2 regions of the Oceanobacillus longus genome follow, and region 2 is predicted to be linked to the other one. Evidence: riboswitches for the same ligand, from Rfam matches in the RefSeq annotation. Region 2 holds a riboswitch; the other holds the start of a gene.
What was found. Region 2 has a riboswitch for thiamine pyrophosphate ahead of ACFOUV_RS06945 (YkoF family thiamine/hydroxymethylpyrimidine-binding protein). Riboswitches for the same ligand answer to the same signal wherever they lie in the genome.

Region 1: linked by a shared signal. The riboswitch ahead of thiT (energy-coupled thiamine transporter ThiT) and the one ahead of ACFOUV_RS06945 (YkoF family thiamine/hydroxymethylpyrimidine-binding protein) in region 2 are both predicted to bind thiamine pyrophosphate.

What each region holds. Positions count from the first base shown of each region.
Region 1 covers NZ_JBHSAO010000008.1:34,332-42,183, reverse strand. The annotation lists gene ACFOUV_RS10880 (SDR family oxidoreductase) at 18-722, shown strand; gene ACFOUV_RS10875 (NAD(P)/FAD-dependent oxidoreductase) at 934-2,142, shown strand; gene ACFOUV_RS10870 (VanW family protein) at 2,418-3,287, shown strand; gene ACFOUV_RS10865 (thiol-disulfide oxidoreductase DCC family protein) at 3,268-3,630, opposite strand; gene ACFOUV_RS10860 (YceI family protein) at 3,721-4,257, opposite strand; TPP riboswitch at 4,521-4,622, shown strand; gene thiT (energy-coupled thiamine transporter ThiT) at 4,715-5,284, shown strand; gene ACFOUV_RS10850 (general stress protein) at 6,300-6,650, opposite strand; gene ACFOUV_RS10845 (hypothetical protein) at 6,789-7,852, shown strand, end outside.
Region 2 covers NZ_JBHSAO010000004.1:53,612-61,463, reverse strand. The annotation lists gene ACFOUV_RS06960 (energy-coupling factor transporter transmembrane component T family protein) at 1-408, opposite strand, end outside; gene ACFOUV_RS06955 (ABC transporter ATP-binding protein) at 389-2,053, opposite strand; gene ACFOUV_RS06950 (ECF transporter S component) at 2,050-2,628, opposite strand; gene ACFOUV_RS06945 (YkoF family thiamine/hydroxymethylpyrimidine-binding protein) at 2,621-3,235, opposite strand; TPP riboswitch at 3,338-3,445, opposite strand; gene ACFOUV_RS06940 (S8 family serine peptidase) at 3,800-5,764, shown strand; gene ACFOUV_RS06935 (hypothetical protein) at 5,941-6,261, opposite strand; gene purU (formyltetrahydrofolate deformylase) at 6,437-7,336, shown strand; gene ACFOUV_RS06925 (YtxH domain-containing protein) at 7,540-7,852, opposite strand, start outside.

The sequences.
Region 1 (7,852 bases), on a different contig from region 2:
TTGAAGGAGGATGCCCATTGTTAAAACTTAAAGGGAAAAATGCAATCGTAACCGGAGCAAGCAGTGGAATTGGAACAGCAATTGCCAAGCATTTGGCGGAGGAAGGTGCAAATGTCGTTGTTGCGGCACGTAGAAAGGACAAGCTAGATGCGATAGTAAATCAGATAAACAATGGCGGCAAAGGGAAAGCAGTTGGTGTTCCAACCGATGTTTCCAATCAAGAAGATGTTGAATCCATGGTGAAGAAAGCGAGAGAAGTTATTGGGGACATCGATATTTATGTGAATAATGCAGGATTAGTAGGTAATGGTGTTGTAAGAGAAGCAAACGTAGAAGAATGGGATCAAATGATTGATGTCAATATTAAAGGTGTATTGTATGGAATCCATGCAGTATTGCCGGGTATGATTGAAAAGTCTGCTGGCCACATTGTTAATATTTCCTCGGTTTCTGGTCATGAAGTTACAAAGAAAAGTACGGTCTATAGTGCTACGAAATTCGCAGTACGGGCAATTTCATCTGGTCTTGAAAAAGAATTGGCCAGAACAGGTGTGAGAATAACAAATATATCACCAGGTATGGTTGAAACGGAGCGTAATTCGGAAAGACTTCCTACAGATCGGGAACCTTTACAAACAGACGATATAGCTAGAGCAGTTGTCTATGCAGCTACCCAACCAAGCTATGTGAATGTAAATGAAATAACGGTAAGACCTATTTGATCGATTGAGGCTATGGGGGCAAAGTTTAAAAAAATTTTGATGAAAAAAAGTTTCGTTTATTAGCGTATTCACAAAAAGTTTGATATTATAATGAAGTAATGACTAAAATTCTAATTGACTTAAGCGATTTATGACTTTATAGTATGTTTAATTGTTGAAAGCGCTTATTATCCCTGATTTTCAAGGGGAAAAGAAAGGATGGAAAATATTTATGAGTAAACCAAAAATAGTTGTACTCGGTGCTGGTTATGCTGGCCTTGTTACATCCAGACGTTTAGCACAAAAACTATCACCAGAAGAAGCAGAAATTGTATTAATTAACAAACATAATTATCACTATGAAAGTACGTGGTTACATGAAGTGGCTGCAGGAACAATCAATCCAAATCAGGCGCGTTTTATGCTTACTGATGCAGTGAATCCGAAAAAGGTTCGTTTAATTTATGATAGTGTTCTTGAAGTGAAAAAAGACGAGCAACGTGTAGTGCTGGAAAATAGTGAAGTTTCATATGATTATTTAGTAATTGCTCTAGGGTGGGTATCCAATACTTTCGGAATTCCGGGTATGGAAGAAAATGCCTTTGCAATCACTGATATTGATTCAAGTCGCCTAATTGCCGAGCATATTGAATATCAATTTGCCAAATATGCTTCAGAAGAAAATCCGAATGAAGATGAACTGACCATTCTTGTTGGTGGCGGTGGTTTCACTGGAATCGAATTCGTAGGGGAATTAGCTGAAAAAGTTCCTCAACTTTGCAAAAAATATGATATTGACCGCAGTAAAGCACGTATCATCAATGTGGAAGCAGCACCATCTATTTTACCGATGTTTGACGAAGATCTTGTTACATATGCGAAAAAATCGCTTGAAGATCGTGGTGTGGAATTCAGAATTGGAACACCGATTAAAGAAGCAACTCCAGAAGGTTTTATCGTTGGAGATGATAAAGAATTAATTAAAGCTGGTACCGTTATTTGGACTGGCGGTGTTACTGGTAACCCAGTTCTAGCTAAATCCGGTTTCGAATTAGTTAAAGGTAAAGTAAATGTAGATGCAGATTTAAGAGTACCAGGAGAAGAAAATATCTTTGTTCTCGGAGACTGTTCATGGGTTATGGATAAAGAATCCGGTCGTCCATATCCACCAACAGGCCAATTGGCTACACAAGAAGGTACAGTAGCTGCGGATAATATTGCAGCATTACTACGCAATCAACCTTTACAAGATTTTGTATTCCATAACAAAGGAACTGTTGCATCTCTTGGAGTTACTGATGGAATTGGAAATATCCTTGATGGTAATAAAATACGAGGAAAATCAGCAGCAGCAATGAAGAAAGTAGTTGATGATCGTTCCCTATTTATGGTCGGCGGAGCGAAAGCAGTACTTAAAAAAGGGAAATTCCGTCCTTTCTAAGAATTGGAAGTAAATTTGAATATAAATAAGCTCCAGAACTAAGGAGGTAACTAATTAATGAAAAAGACTTTATATGGATTAATACTTGTACTGGCATCTATCGTAGGATACCGTCTTGCAAGTGATTATTTAGAAGACAATAGAGATTTCAGATAAATAATAAACACCATCCATTTTGGATGGTGTTTATTATTTTAGGGTAGAATTAACGAATTCTTTCTACCCCAGAATGGAATTATCAGGTTTGCTTCATACTATCCATAGGAGGTGTGAGCGTGTTTACTTTTTTGTCAGTTCTACTGGTAGCAAGCCTTTCGGTGAATGCCGAAGATGCTAATGTTATTATTAATAATAATGAAATCACATTAGATACCGTAGAAATTCAACAATACGGATTAGATTTGATTGATCACGCTTTAATTGATGAATATAAACTAATAAATTTAATGGACAGCCTGGACGAAGTCATCTATAAAGAAGCTCAGGATGCGCAATTTAATAAAGACGGTACAATAATAAAGGAAAAATTGGGGGTTACTTTAGATAGGAGAGAATTCAATCGTTTATTCAGAAAATTATATTATAGTGATAAAAAAGGAAAACTAAAAGTTCCGAAAACTTCTGTTTATCCAAAAGTAGATCAGGGACTCTTAAGGGAAGTTAGTATGAAAGAGCTTGGGAGATATGTCACCTTCTATAAACAAAGCAATTCAGAAAGATCTCACAATATAGCTTTAGCTGCAGAAGCTATCAATAACACGGTTGTATTTCCGGGGGAAACATTTTCCTTTAATGGTGTAGTAGGTGAAAGAACAACAGAAAGAGGGTATAAACAAGCGCCAGTCATTGTAAAGGGAGAACTCTCCGAGGATATTGGTGGTGGTATTTGTCAGGTTTCTTCCACGCTTTATAATGCAGTAGATCTAAAAGGTGTTCAAATAGTGGAAAGATATGCCCATAGCAGACGAGTTCCCTATGTTCCACCAGGAAGGGACGCAACCGTAAGCTGGTGGGGCCCTGATTTTGTTTTTAAGAACCTGTATAACGAGCCGATTTTAATTCGTGCCAAATCAGAGAATGGCCAAATGAATGTCACCGTACACTCCTCAGATACTGTGGAGTACTTTAACGGGAGTGAGGATTGATTTGACACGAATCTCCGTCTGCACACTGATTAACAGGGACAAGTCTTCTATTATTAGAAACCAGTTTATAAATAATGTTTCCGAGTCCAATGAACTTGAAAATATACATGAATGGCACGAGAACCCATAAGAGTGGGAGCATTTTAGCTATTTGAATTATTGCTGAATACCCTTTGTACCATCGATTATTATATTTAACATGAAGACTCTTTTCCATTTCAAGTGGATAATCTTTCATATTCCGAAATGAATCGAATGTAAGCTTATTTCTCCAATCGAGCCTTTTCCAAATGGTTGAAGAATTTGTACAGATTTTGCAGTAACTATCATAATAGACAATCATATTGAATTACCTCCAATAATAATATAAGTCAATTCTATACAAAAAGCTGTATTTCACAAAGGAAATACAGCTTTTAAATATGGTCGGTTATTATGCTTGTTTATGAAGCTCAAGCTCAAAGTTGATTTTAACATCTTCACCAACAAGTACGCCACCAGTTTCAACTGCTGCGTTCCAAGTAAGGCCGAAATCTTTACGGTTAATGGATGTTTTGCCACTAAAACCAGCTACTGTAGCTCCGCCCATTGGGTCTTTGCTTTGACCTTCAAATGTAACATCAAGCGTAACAGGTTTAGTAGTCCCTTTAATTGTTAAATCACCACTTACTTCATAATCATGAGATGATTTTTTCTTGATATCTGTAGCAACGAAAGTCATTTTAGGGTAGTTTTCTGAATCAAAGAAATCTCCTGAGCGTAAATGATTATCGCGATCTTCATTACGTGTATTCACGCTTGCAGTATCTACAGTTACTTCTACTTTAGAATCTGTTAAATTTTCTACGTCTGCTTCAATTACAGCATCAAATGAATCGAATGTGCCTTTAGCTTTTGAAATCATCATGTGTTTTACTGAGAAACCAACTTCACTGTGGACTTGGTCAACTGTCCAAACTGTTTTTGTCATTATAAATCCCTCCAAATAATTTTCTGTAACCCGATAGTTACTTTCTGTTACCTAGTATAAATTGATATGTGTTTAAAGTCAAGTGTTTTTAATTAAAAATAAATGAATTAAGTTTAAATTAATTTAATAAAAGGTAGGAATACTTTAATGTTCCCTTACTCTTCGATTTGAAACATAATTTTTATCGTTTTATGGATTACAAGAGATTGTTATTTTCTTGATAATAAGGTACAATACACATAACAAATGAAGCATATAGAATAAAAGCCTACAGGGGGAGCCATTTGGCTGAGAGTGAACATTTTGTTCAGACCCTTTGAACCTGTTAGTTAGTACTAGCGTAGGGATTGGTGGTTTTTTTGATGGATTAAAAAGCAATGTGAGCGGATTCCCCCATCAGGAAGCTTCCCCTCGGCATTGCTTTTTTGCGTGGAAATTTAAAAGGGAGGTAATACAGTTGAGGTCAAAACGAATTTTATTCTTAGTTGAAGTATCCATTTTTACTGCATTGGCATTACTTTTGGATATCTTACCATTATCATTTAAAATATGGGCTCAGGGTGGGTCGATTTCTTTTGCAATGATTCCTGTATTTATAGTTGCATTTCGTTGGGGGTTAAAAGGTGGTCTGCTTTCTGGGTTTTTGTGGGGAGTATTACAAGTTGCAACCGGAACAGCATATATTTTAACACCATTACAAGGATTTATTGATTACGCGCTAGCCTTTACAGTCATAGGCTTTGCCGGTATTTTTGCCAATCGAATTCAACAGGCAGTAAAGTCAGGTGAAACAAAGAAATATCTTACTTATATCACGCTAGGGGTATTATTGGGGTCTACATTACGATTTATTGCTCACTATGTAGCAGGGCTCGTATTCTTCGGCTCCGCAATTGAAGGACAACCTGCATGGTTATATTCATTAATTTATAATGGTTCTTACATGGTTCCATCCTTCATTTTATGTACGGTTATTGTGTTCTTCTTGTTCCATAAACAACCTAGAACATTATTGAACGTAGCTTAGAAGTATTGTATATTCGCTCACAATAAGGTAACCTCATAATCAATGAGGTTACCTTATATTTATTGGAGGTTGATCATATGCGTGAATTAATAGGGACGTGTACATCATGTAAGAAAAATATATATTGTGAGAGTGGTTTTTTTAATGGTATTCAAGAAAATGGGAAGTTAATATGTAATGACTGTATGAATAGGAAAGAAAAGAAATAGTCTTTCAATTCTTGTTTTCTATCTTATTCAACTTTCGCAGAATGAAATGGATAAATAAGCCTTGATAGAATTAGGAGGACTGGAGCTACACTGTTTAAGTTGACTTTGGATTAACTGTTTGCGCTGTGCAGTCTGGATACATCTATATTCAAGGATCTTTTCGTTAATTTCCCTCTTTTATCGTCGGATTTTATATAAACTACGAAGTAACTGCTGGTTGATTTGATTTCTATAAGTAAGTGCTTTTCCCGCCGTCCGGGATCGCTCTGGACGGATGCTTTCCGCGGGCACGGCCTCAGCCTCCTCGAGAAACCCACTTTGCGGGGTCTTCGGACACGTGCTGTTCCCGCAGGAGTCACCGCCCTCCGCTCACCCGGACTGTTGAATCTGTGTGATCCGGTTTTTATATCAATCACTAAGGTGTTAATCAATTGCAAGCTTAAAACTAGCTCTGGTAAATATACGAAGACTCCTGTGGGAGGAAAGGCATCGGTGAGACCCCGCAGTGCGAAGCACGAGGAGGGCTCACCAGCCGCCCACGGAAAGCGAAGTATATTTACCAGAGCGGTCGCCGAAGTTACTTGTCCTACTTCGCATTTTATCTCAACTCTGCGATGATTAAAAGGCTATAAACAGTACGAAAAACAGCCTTGTTTTAATCAAGTTTAGCAAGGGGATTATTAGAAACATTCTAAATTTAAACCAGTTAAATGCTCGAACTTATTTTAATGGTGCGAAAGTTGAGTATCTTATTTTTGAATACATGAGAAAGGGACAACCTTGTTGATTAGGTTATCCCTGTGGCATTATAATATGAAGTTTTCTACGTTGTCATGATTAGTAACCATTAGCAGAATCTTTCCGTCGTCCAAGTCCTCTTCGTAATTCTCTGCCTCTGCTTTGGAGAAGCCCATTTCTTCTAGTTTTGTACGTAATTCGTCCCCTTGGCTGTTAAACATATTTCCTACAGCACTACTAAAATCCATTTCTTTCATACCGATCGTATTAGTTTCTGATCCGTCGGCTAAACGGCCAGTTCTCTCATCATCGTGTGTGAGTAGATAGATATCACCCTTCTTTACTCCGCGAGCTTGTAGTTTGTTTACATCCGTTTTTAATTGTTCTTCATTTATATATTCTCTAATAAAAGGTTTCATAAAATAATTCCTCCTTTGTTGTTACTTGTTTTATTCCCGCTCATTATAGAAATAAACATCATAGTGATTTGGAATCTGGTAGCGTTTCTCTTCGATTATGCATAGGCTATAGCACAATCGAAGAAAGGAAGAGGATGAATGGATTTAACAATACCCCATCTGTTGTATGGATTATTTACTTTAATTATTATTGTTACAATGGTCTTCCGCAAAGGAGTTGTTTTACCAACGTTACTTGGCACATTCGTAATCGCTTTTGTATATAAAGGAAATATTATTGATGGTTTTACCGCAATATTTAATGCGAATTTAGTTGCTGCTCAAGAATTATTCAGTATCTTTTTAATCATCACGTTTATGCTGGCCCTCTTGCATTCGCTACGTGATTTAGGGGCAGATGTCAGAATGATTCAACCTATTCAAAAGATGATGGTAAATGGGCATGTGTCCTTTTTTGTCCTAATCACTGTAACGTATGTTATTTCCTTGTTTTTCTGGCCGACACCAGCAGTTCCATTGATTTGTGCATTGCTTGTACCTGCAGCAGTAAGAGCAGGATTACCAGCAATGACCGCAGCAGTTGCGATTGCAATAGCCGGACAAGGAATGGCGCTGTCATCAGATTATATTGTTCAGGTTGCCCCGAGCTTGTCTGCTGCATCGGCTGGCATCGATGTTGGTTCTGTTGCTGATAAAGCATTGGTACTATCCTTGATTGCCGGAGGGGTGGCTATTCTTTTAGCCTATCTATTCTATCGGAAATCGATTCGTTCAATAAATGATCCTCTAAATGAAATCGAACTACAAAAGCTCCAAACTGCTGAAGGTTCAAAAAATAAAGTACGAACGGCTCATCTTAATACTTGGAGCAAAGTCTTTGCAATTGCTGTCCCTATCTCCTTACTTGGTGTCGTGATTTTTATGATGTACAGTAAACTCTTTTCTGGAGACAGTGGTCTGGTTGGAGGAGATGGAGCAGCATTTGTCGGTGGTGTTGCAGTTATCTTATTATTACTTTCCACCATCGCTTTTGGTAAACATCATGCTCTGGATTATGTTACGAATCACATAACAGATGGATTTGTATTTGCATTTAAAGCAATGGGACCTGTAATTCCAATTGCTGGCTTCTTCTTTTTAGGGAGTCCTGATTTCTCTGGAATTATTTTAGGGGTAGAAGAGGGACCTGCATTATTATTTGA
Region 2 (7,852 bases):
TAGTCTTAATTGCTGCATCATGCTCAAGATAAAATGAACAATATTTGTTGTAAAAATAAACATGAGTGATAGTGCTGCAACGTTTAATACCCTTATGGAAAGTGCAAGTGCAGTTAGCACCGATTCCCGAGGATATTCCATGCCGAGCAATACAATGATTTCATCCTGATTTTTCGGTGTATCTGCAAAAATAACAGACGTCCATAGCATTCCAAAAGCAAAAATAACAAAAGGAATAAAATACAGAACATATTTCTTCCATTCCACTTTTCCAAAAATAAATGTAATTGAAATGGTCCATATCAAAAATAGCATTGGTGTTAATGGTTCAAAAATAAAAGCTAGCAACACAACAAGCATCATAATTGTCAATGCTTTTATACTTGGATTAAGATGTTGTAGAAACATAATAAGCTTCCTTTTCATAAATGTTTTGAATCTGGATAGGAACGGGAAGTTCGAGTTTCCATTCCTTCAGTTTATCAGGAGCCATTTTCCATAATCTTTCTGGTAGGCAATCGGCAACAACACTTCCGTCATTCATCACGATTACTCTTGTTGCATATTGATCAACGATTTCCATATCATGGGTGATCATTACAATGGTTGATCCTAATTGATGACGTTGCTGTAATAGGTGCATCAGCTCCGCATTTGAATGTGCATCCTGTCCGAACGTAGGCTCATCGAGGAGCAGGAAGGATTGGTCGTCAACGATCATCGTCGCAACACTCAGCCGGCGCTTTTGTCCCTGGCTTATGGAGAATGGATGTTCATTTTTTAGTTCAAGCAGTCCACAGGTTTTCAGAATCAAGTGAACTTTTTCCTTGATTGTTTCAGCAGGTTCATTTTTTATTTTTAAACTAAATGCAACCTCATCATAGACTGTGTTTGTAATAAATTGATGCTCCGGGTTTTGAAAAACATAACCAATCTCCTGCCGTAACAATGATTCCTTCCATTCATTTAAGGCATTTCCTTTTACCAGAATACTGCCGGAAGTAGGCTTTTGGATGCCGGCCAGTATCCGGGAGAGGGAAGTTTTCCCACTGCCATTTGCCCCAACAATGGCGACAAACTCTCCCTCGTAAAATGGTAGTGAAACGTCTTTTACAATGTCTTGTTTATTGGCAGACCAGAAAATAGCGCGAGTTTCCAAGATGGGAGTATTGGACCCAGGGAAATCAAGTTTTGCAGCTTCCAATTCGATGTGCCCCCATCTTGAAGGATGCTCGGAAAATTCTTCGACAGTAAGTGGAAGGTCTTTCAGTTCCGGTTTGTTTTTCATAAGATATTGTGCAACATTCGGGAGCCATATTCCTTGTTCTATCAATTGCTGACGATTATCTTTAATCGCATTTCGTAAAGAGCCATCGTAAAAAGTTTCCCCGTCACGATTTAATAGAAGGCATCGTTCCGCTAAATCTGTCCAGCCATCAAGCTTATGTTCAATGATGATCAATCCAAATGGAATTTTCACCTTTAATTTTTTGATTGTTTGAATTAAGTCTTTTGTTGCGATTGGATCCAGGTTGGCTGTTGGTTCATCCAAAATAAGCAAGGATGGTTCGAGTGCAAGGATGCATGCGAGCGCAAGCTTTTGTTTTTGCCCGCCGGATAGTGAGGCTATGGTAGATTCTTTAAAATCGAGCATCTGAACAAGTGCTAGCGATTGATCGATTTTAGCTTCCATTTCTTCATAGGAAACACCGATATTTTCGAGTCCAAAAGCTACTTCATCTTCTACAGTTAGCATACAGAACTGTGTTTCCGGATCCTGGAACACGACGCCAACTTGCTTGCTTAGTTCACCAGACCTGTAATTAGACGTTTTCTTCCCATCGATAAAAATATCACCATGCATCTCCCCATCCAATTCCCGTGGGAAGAGCCCGTTTAAACAGGAAGTTAACGTGCTTTTTCCGCAACCACTTGGGCCGAGTAACAAGACACTTTCTCCTTGACCCAATTCAAAATTTACATTGGATAAAATATCTTTTTGATTCGTTTCAAATCGTAAGCTGAGATCACGCACTTCGACAAAAGGTTTCATGCTGCATTCTTCTTTCGATGTTCTTTTCCTAAAGCGAAACTTGACAGGACACCAGTTTGCGCGAGTCCATCACTCAATGCTTTACCAAGCAGTCCAGCGATTAATGCCCCACTGATCATACGTACGATAAACATGGCGGTCACATATTCAGGGGCGAGTGCAGCATACCCACTCATAAAATACCCATAGACAAAGCTAGTTACAGCAGATCCAACCCCAGCAGCCATCAATACCCATGCTGAATAATTTTTCCAACGGGTTGCAGCAAATACTGCTTCCGCGCCAATCCCTTGAACCATCCCTGTCACAATAAGCATTGGACCAATAGCGTTTCCAATTAATACTTCGATCATCGCGGCAATGGTTTCTGATAGAAATGCGGCACCGGGTTTTCGGATGATGTAGGCAACAATAATGGATACGATGAACCAAATACCAAAGATGAAATCATAGCCAATTGGTCCGAAAAATCCAACGAGTACCCCACCAACAGGCAAAAATGCTAAGTAAACAACCCCAAAAACGACAGATAAAGCTGCCATGACAACAATTTCCTTAAATCTCCAATTAGCCATTTTTCATATCTCCTTTATGTGATGGACTATTAGCTGAGATAGAGACTGTCATGACGGTATGACTCGATCCACCTTCCACAGTTGCTTGAAAAACGTTTTCCAATCCATCGAATATGGCAACTGCCTCTCCATCCAGACGTGTTGAATAATGCGTTGGTGAGACGGATACATGTTTTTTCATTGCTTCGATTTGCGCATAGATGACATCCATATAATCTCCGCCACCAAGGGGGTAAAGTGAAAATTTAGATGCAACCGATTGTTTGATGTCTTTTACAAGACTGGAATTTAGAAGTGTTTCATCCTCGGCCATGAATGCCTCACCTTGCGAATCTCCGGGGCATCCGAGGGAGTATGTTGCCTGAAATGCCACGTGCTCACCCGTCTTTGCTGCATGAAGGAAAATCGCTTTTGTTACATCGAATACGTGTACCAGTTTTCCCCTTACCGTTGTTGTGACGTCATCCGTTTTCATATGTACCTTTGACGTGTCAACCTCTTTTAAAGCTCCCTTGATAATTTCAATGAATTGATCACTCATTGGGTGGATGGAAAAACTTACTCCTGCGATATAGCTCTTTGAACATGCTTTATTTTGATTAGTCATATTACATTCCTCCTGTTTTATATTTTTCTCCATTAAAAAAACTGCATCCCCCTGTAGGGAATGCAGTCTCATTGTATTTATCATCATAAAAAATATCGATATACACGGTCGACCGCACTTCCCCACGCTAGTATTATCTAGTTCGGGTGCAAAGGGTCAGAACAAAACAGTTCTTCTCAGCCGTTTAAAACAGCTCCCCTAGCGCTAAACAGTTATGCAATTTTCTAAATACAAACTTAACACGTAACAAGAATGTTGTAAAGGTACGCAAACAAATAACCAACCAAAACCGAACAGTGCCTGTCACTCCCCGAATTTTGTCGAATGGTTTATTGGGTTTTACCTTAGGATTCTGTTTCATTTCATTGAAAAAGTGGAAATGTAAATAGGAAACTCCAAATAATCAGAGCTGAATTAAGTAAAGCTTGCTTATCGACATATTATGACAAAAACCGGGGAGTGACAGGCACCAATTTGCATCTTTTTCCAATATTATTGCAGACAAAAATCGACATAACTGATAAAATTTATAGGGAAGATAGATAGAGAGGGAGATTAAAAGAATTGTCTAAACCAAAGTTATGTAGTATGTTGCTGTTATTTGTGATTTTCTTCATTTTATTTAACCCAGTAAACACCTTCGCAAGTAATGAGGTTGAGGCAATCATCGGTTATGAAAATGAAGCTGGAAAACAATTAATTATAGAAACAAGCAGTGAAATAGACTATGAATTTACGAATATATCTGCAATTGCTGTAACGATGAATAGCGGTGATTTAGCGGGACTCTATGAAAATCCAGATATTGCGTACATAGAGAAAAATGCAGCAGTCGAATTATCAAATAATACCCAAACGATCACAGAAGTTACAGAAGCGGATATTCTGGAAGAAACGGAACATTGGAATATTCTAACAACCGGTGTAGCATTTGCATGGGAAGAGGGTTTTACCGGCAAAAATGTTAATGTTGCAATCATTGATACAGGGATTTCCCCGCATTCTGATTTACTTATTTCAGGTGGCCATTCAACCGTCGATGATACTGGAGAATGGCTGGATGATAATGGGCATGGGATGCATATCGCTGGTATTATCGGATCAAGGAAAAATGACATTGGTGTAGTTGGAGTTGCTCCAGAAGCTAATCTTTATGCGGTGAAGGCATTGGATAGTAATGGGGAAGGAACATTAACAGATTTACTGGAAGCAATTGAATGGTCCATAAACAATAACATGGATATCATAAATCTTTCGTTAGGTACGGATGAAAATAGTGAGTCATTGGAGAAATTGTTACAAGAAGCCTATGATGCAGGAATTTTAATTGTGGGTGCAAGTGGAAATGATGGAAATAGTGTTGCCCACCCGGCAAAATATGAAAGTGTAATCGGCGTATCTGCTGTAGACGGTCGTTTGAATGTCACAGGTTTTTCTTCAACAGGCCCAGAGGTGGAATTCTCAGCACCTGGAATTAATATTATTAGCACTTATTTATATGACTCGTATGGGACAAGTAGCGGAACATCGCAGGCATCTCCACATGTGACAGGAATGCTCGCAATTCTAAAGCAGAAATACCCTGAAATGACGAATAATGAACTTCGCGCGGAACTAGTGAAGCACGTACAGGATTTAGGAAATTCAGGAAGAGATTCTCTCTATGGACATGGCTTTATTACGTATAAACCCGATGATCAAATTGCTCCAGGGGAAGTTACCAATCTGCAACTGATTGAATCTAGTTCGGATTCTCTTTTGGTAAGTTGGGAGAATCCGGTAGATGAGGACTTTGCTGAAGTGAGTGTCTATTTGAATGATTCTTTTTTAACATCTGTTACTCGTGATGAGGAGACAACCTATCTTGCTGAAGAATTGGAAGCTGATACGAAATATTCGTTTTCATTTTATACCGAAGATCGATTTGGTAATGTATCTGAAGGGAAGTTCTTTGAAACACGTACAGAGGCAGGAAAAACTGTTATAAATGAGGAAGACGTAGTTGTTAGTGAGAATAAAACAGATGATGGAAGAATAGAAAGCGAAGAAGCTGACCAGGTCCACAATAATTCCGAAGAAAAAGAGAAGGATCAAGTTGCGGTACAACGTAGTGAAGAAGAGAAGACGGGCTTGAATAGGGAAGAAACAGAAGAGGCTGGGAATCAGGAGCAAGCTGAAAAGGAATTGAAAGAAAGTCCCCTGGAAAATGAACTAACGGATGATACGGAAGAATCACTATCTCAAAAAGCATCTGCAATCGAAAAAACGGAGGAAAGCAATCGTCGAGGGGCCGCTTCTGCTGTTGATGCTGACAAAATTAACGCCTCGCTTAATTCTGGTGAAAATAATGATGATCAAAGTGAACCGAAAAAGAATGATACAGAACAAGTTGATGAAGCAATAGAAGATGATGATTCAGCTCCAGATGAAACAGAGGATGAAAACAAAAATATTTTTGTACGCTTCTTTGAATCAATCGCAAACCTATTTATCACTATCTTTGACTGGATAATTGGACTATTTACTTAAAAAAACCCATCGCAGTGCCTGTCACTCCCCGAAATATGTCGAATGAAAATAAAATGCTGCTAAGTTAAGTGTTTGCAAGTAAATACCTAACCTAGCAGCATTTTTTATGGGTTGGCAGTCGACATATTATGACAAAAACCGGGGAGTGACAGGCACCGCATTAGTGGTGCGCTTCACTAGTGGCAGATGCCCAGGTTGAAAGCTGCGATCTTTAATTGGGAAGATATTGTTAACATCCAAAGAAAAAGTCCAAAGCCATGAATCACATACCAGCGTTGCATTTTTTTTCGGAATTTTAAGAGAAGTAATGCTGCAAGAGAAATAATCGTAGCCGCTATGGTTAATCCTAGCATTGCAGTAAAAGTGGACGTCCAGTAGAAATTATTAAATAACGGTATGACAGTTGTCGGTGTATAAAAAACGGTTAAATAATAAATCCCTATGATCCATGAAATGACCATAAAACTGAATACAATATATGGTGTATATTTCTTCAATGGTCTGTGTCCCCTTTTTATAAACTTAATTCATAGTATTTTGATTGGTTTATTTCATTTTATGCAGTACTTCTGCTTTTGTCAATACCAAAAACGATGAAAATAGCCGGATTGCTTGACCCGAACCGTAGAGTAGCCTAGAGTATAATAAAAACAAAAAATGGGGTATACAATCATGAACAGCTATTCAGAAGGAAAAATAAAAGCTTATCAAGATAAAAATGAGAACCGGGCGCGCTTCCTGATTAAGTGTCCTGATCAACCAGGAATCGTTGCCGCAGTATCCAAGTACCTGTATGACCACGAGGCAAATATTGTAGCATCAGACCAATATACGGTGGACCCCGAGGGCGGAGAATTTTTTATGCGAATCGAGTTTGAATGCCCAGATTTATTAGTTAGGGCAGAGATGCTAGAAGAGGGCTTTCTTCCACTCGCAGAAAAATTTCAAATGAACTGGAAAATTATGTATGTTAGCGAACTTAAAAATATAGCGATATTTGTTTCAAAAGAGCCTCATTGCCTGCTGGAGCTTCTATGGGAATGGCAAAGCGGCGATTTGATGGCCAATATTGCACTCGTGATCAGTAATCATGAAACAGCTCGTGAAATGGTGGAGTCACTTGGCATTCCATTTTATTACATACCGGCAAATAAGGAAATACGCATCCAGGTAGAACAACAGCAGAAAGAGCTACTTGGACAATATGACGTTGACCTCATTGTACTGGCCCGCTACATGCAAATTCTCACAAATGATTTTGTGAAGGGGTACGAGAACAGAATTATCAATATTCATCATTCCTTCCTGCCAGCATTTATTGGGGCAAAGCCATATGAGCGTGCATACCAGCGTGGGGTAAAAATGATTGGTGCAACTTCACATTATGTAACAAGTGATTTGGATGAGGGACCAATCATTGAGCAAAATATCGGCAGGGTCGATCATCGGGATAATGAGGAAGGTATGAAGAAAATCGGTCAGTCGATTGAGCGTAGTGTACTGGCGAGGGCTGTGAAATGGCATTTGGATGATCGTATTATTGTCCACCGTAATAAAACAATTGTGTTTTAGAAATGGTTTGAACGTACTTTCTCTTATAATAATAGATAAGCCATATAAAAAGGCTGTTAGATTGATAGAATATCTCTCCTATCTGAATCTAACAGCTTTTAACTATTATTCGACATATTCCAACAAAAATCGGGGAGTGACAGGCACTGTTCGGCGGTTCTTGGATGTGTAGTTTCTGTTCGGTTGTTTCTCGTTAGCATGCATTATCTTGCGGTTGGTGCTTTTGTTTTATCACTTGAGCTGCTTTTTGCGCTTGTACGTCTATTTGTTGTTGGTCTTCTTTTTGTGGTCGTTCTTGATTTGGCCGCTGTTTTTGTTTGCGGTTTTGTTGCAGATTTTTTTTCGGCAGATTGATTTGCTTTTTCTTCCTGATTGTTTCCCATTGCGTCTTCCATATCATTTGATTGTAATTGGGATCCATCTTCCGTATCTTCTTCACTTTTCCCGTCATCGTTCATTTTCTTCCGGTTGGTGATTTTGCTTGTGAGTTCTTTCGTTTTATCTGTTGCGTTCGTT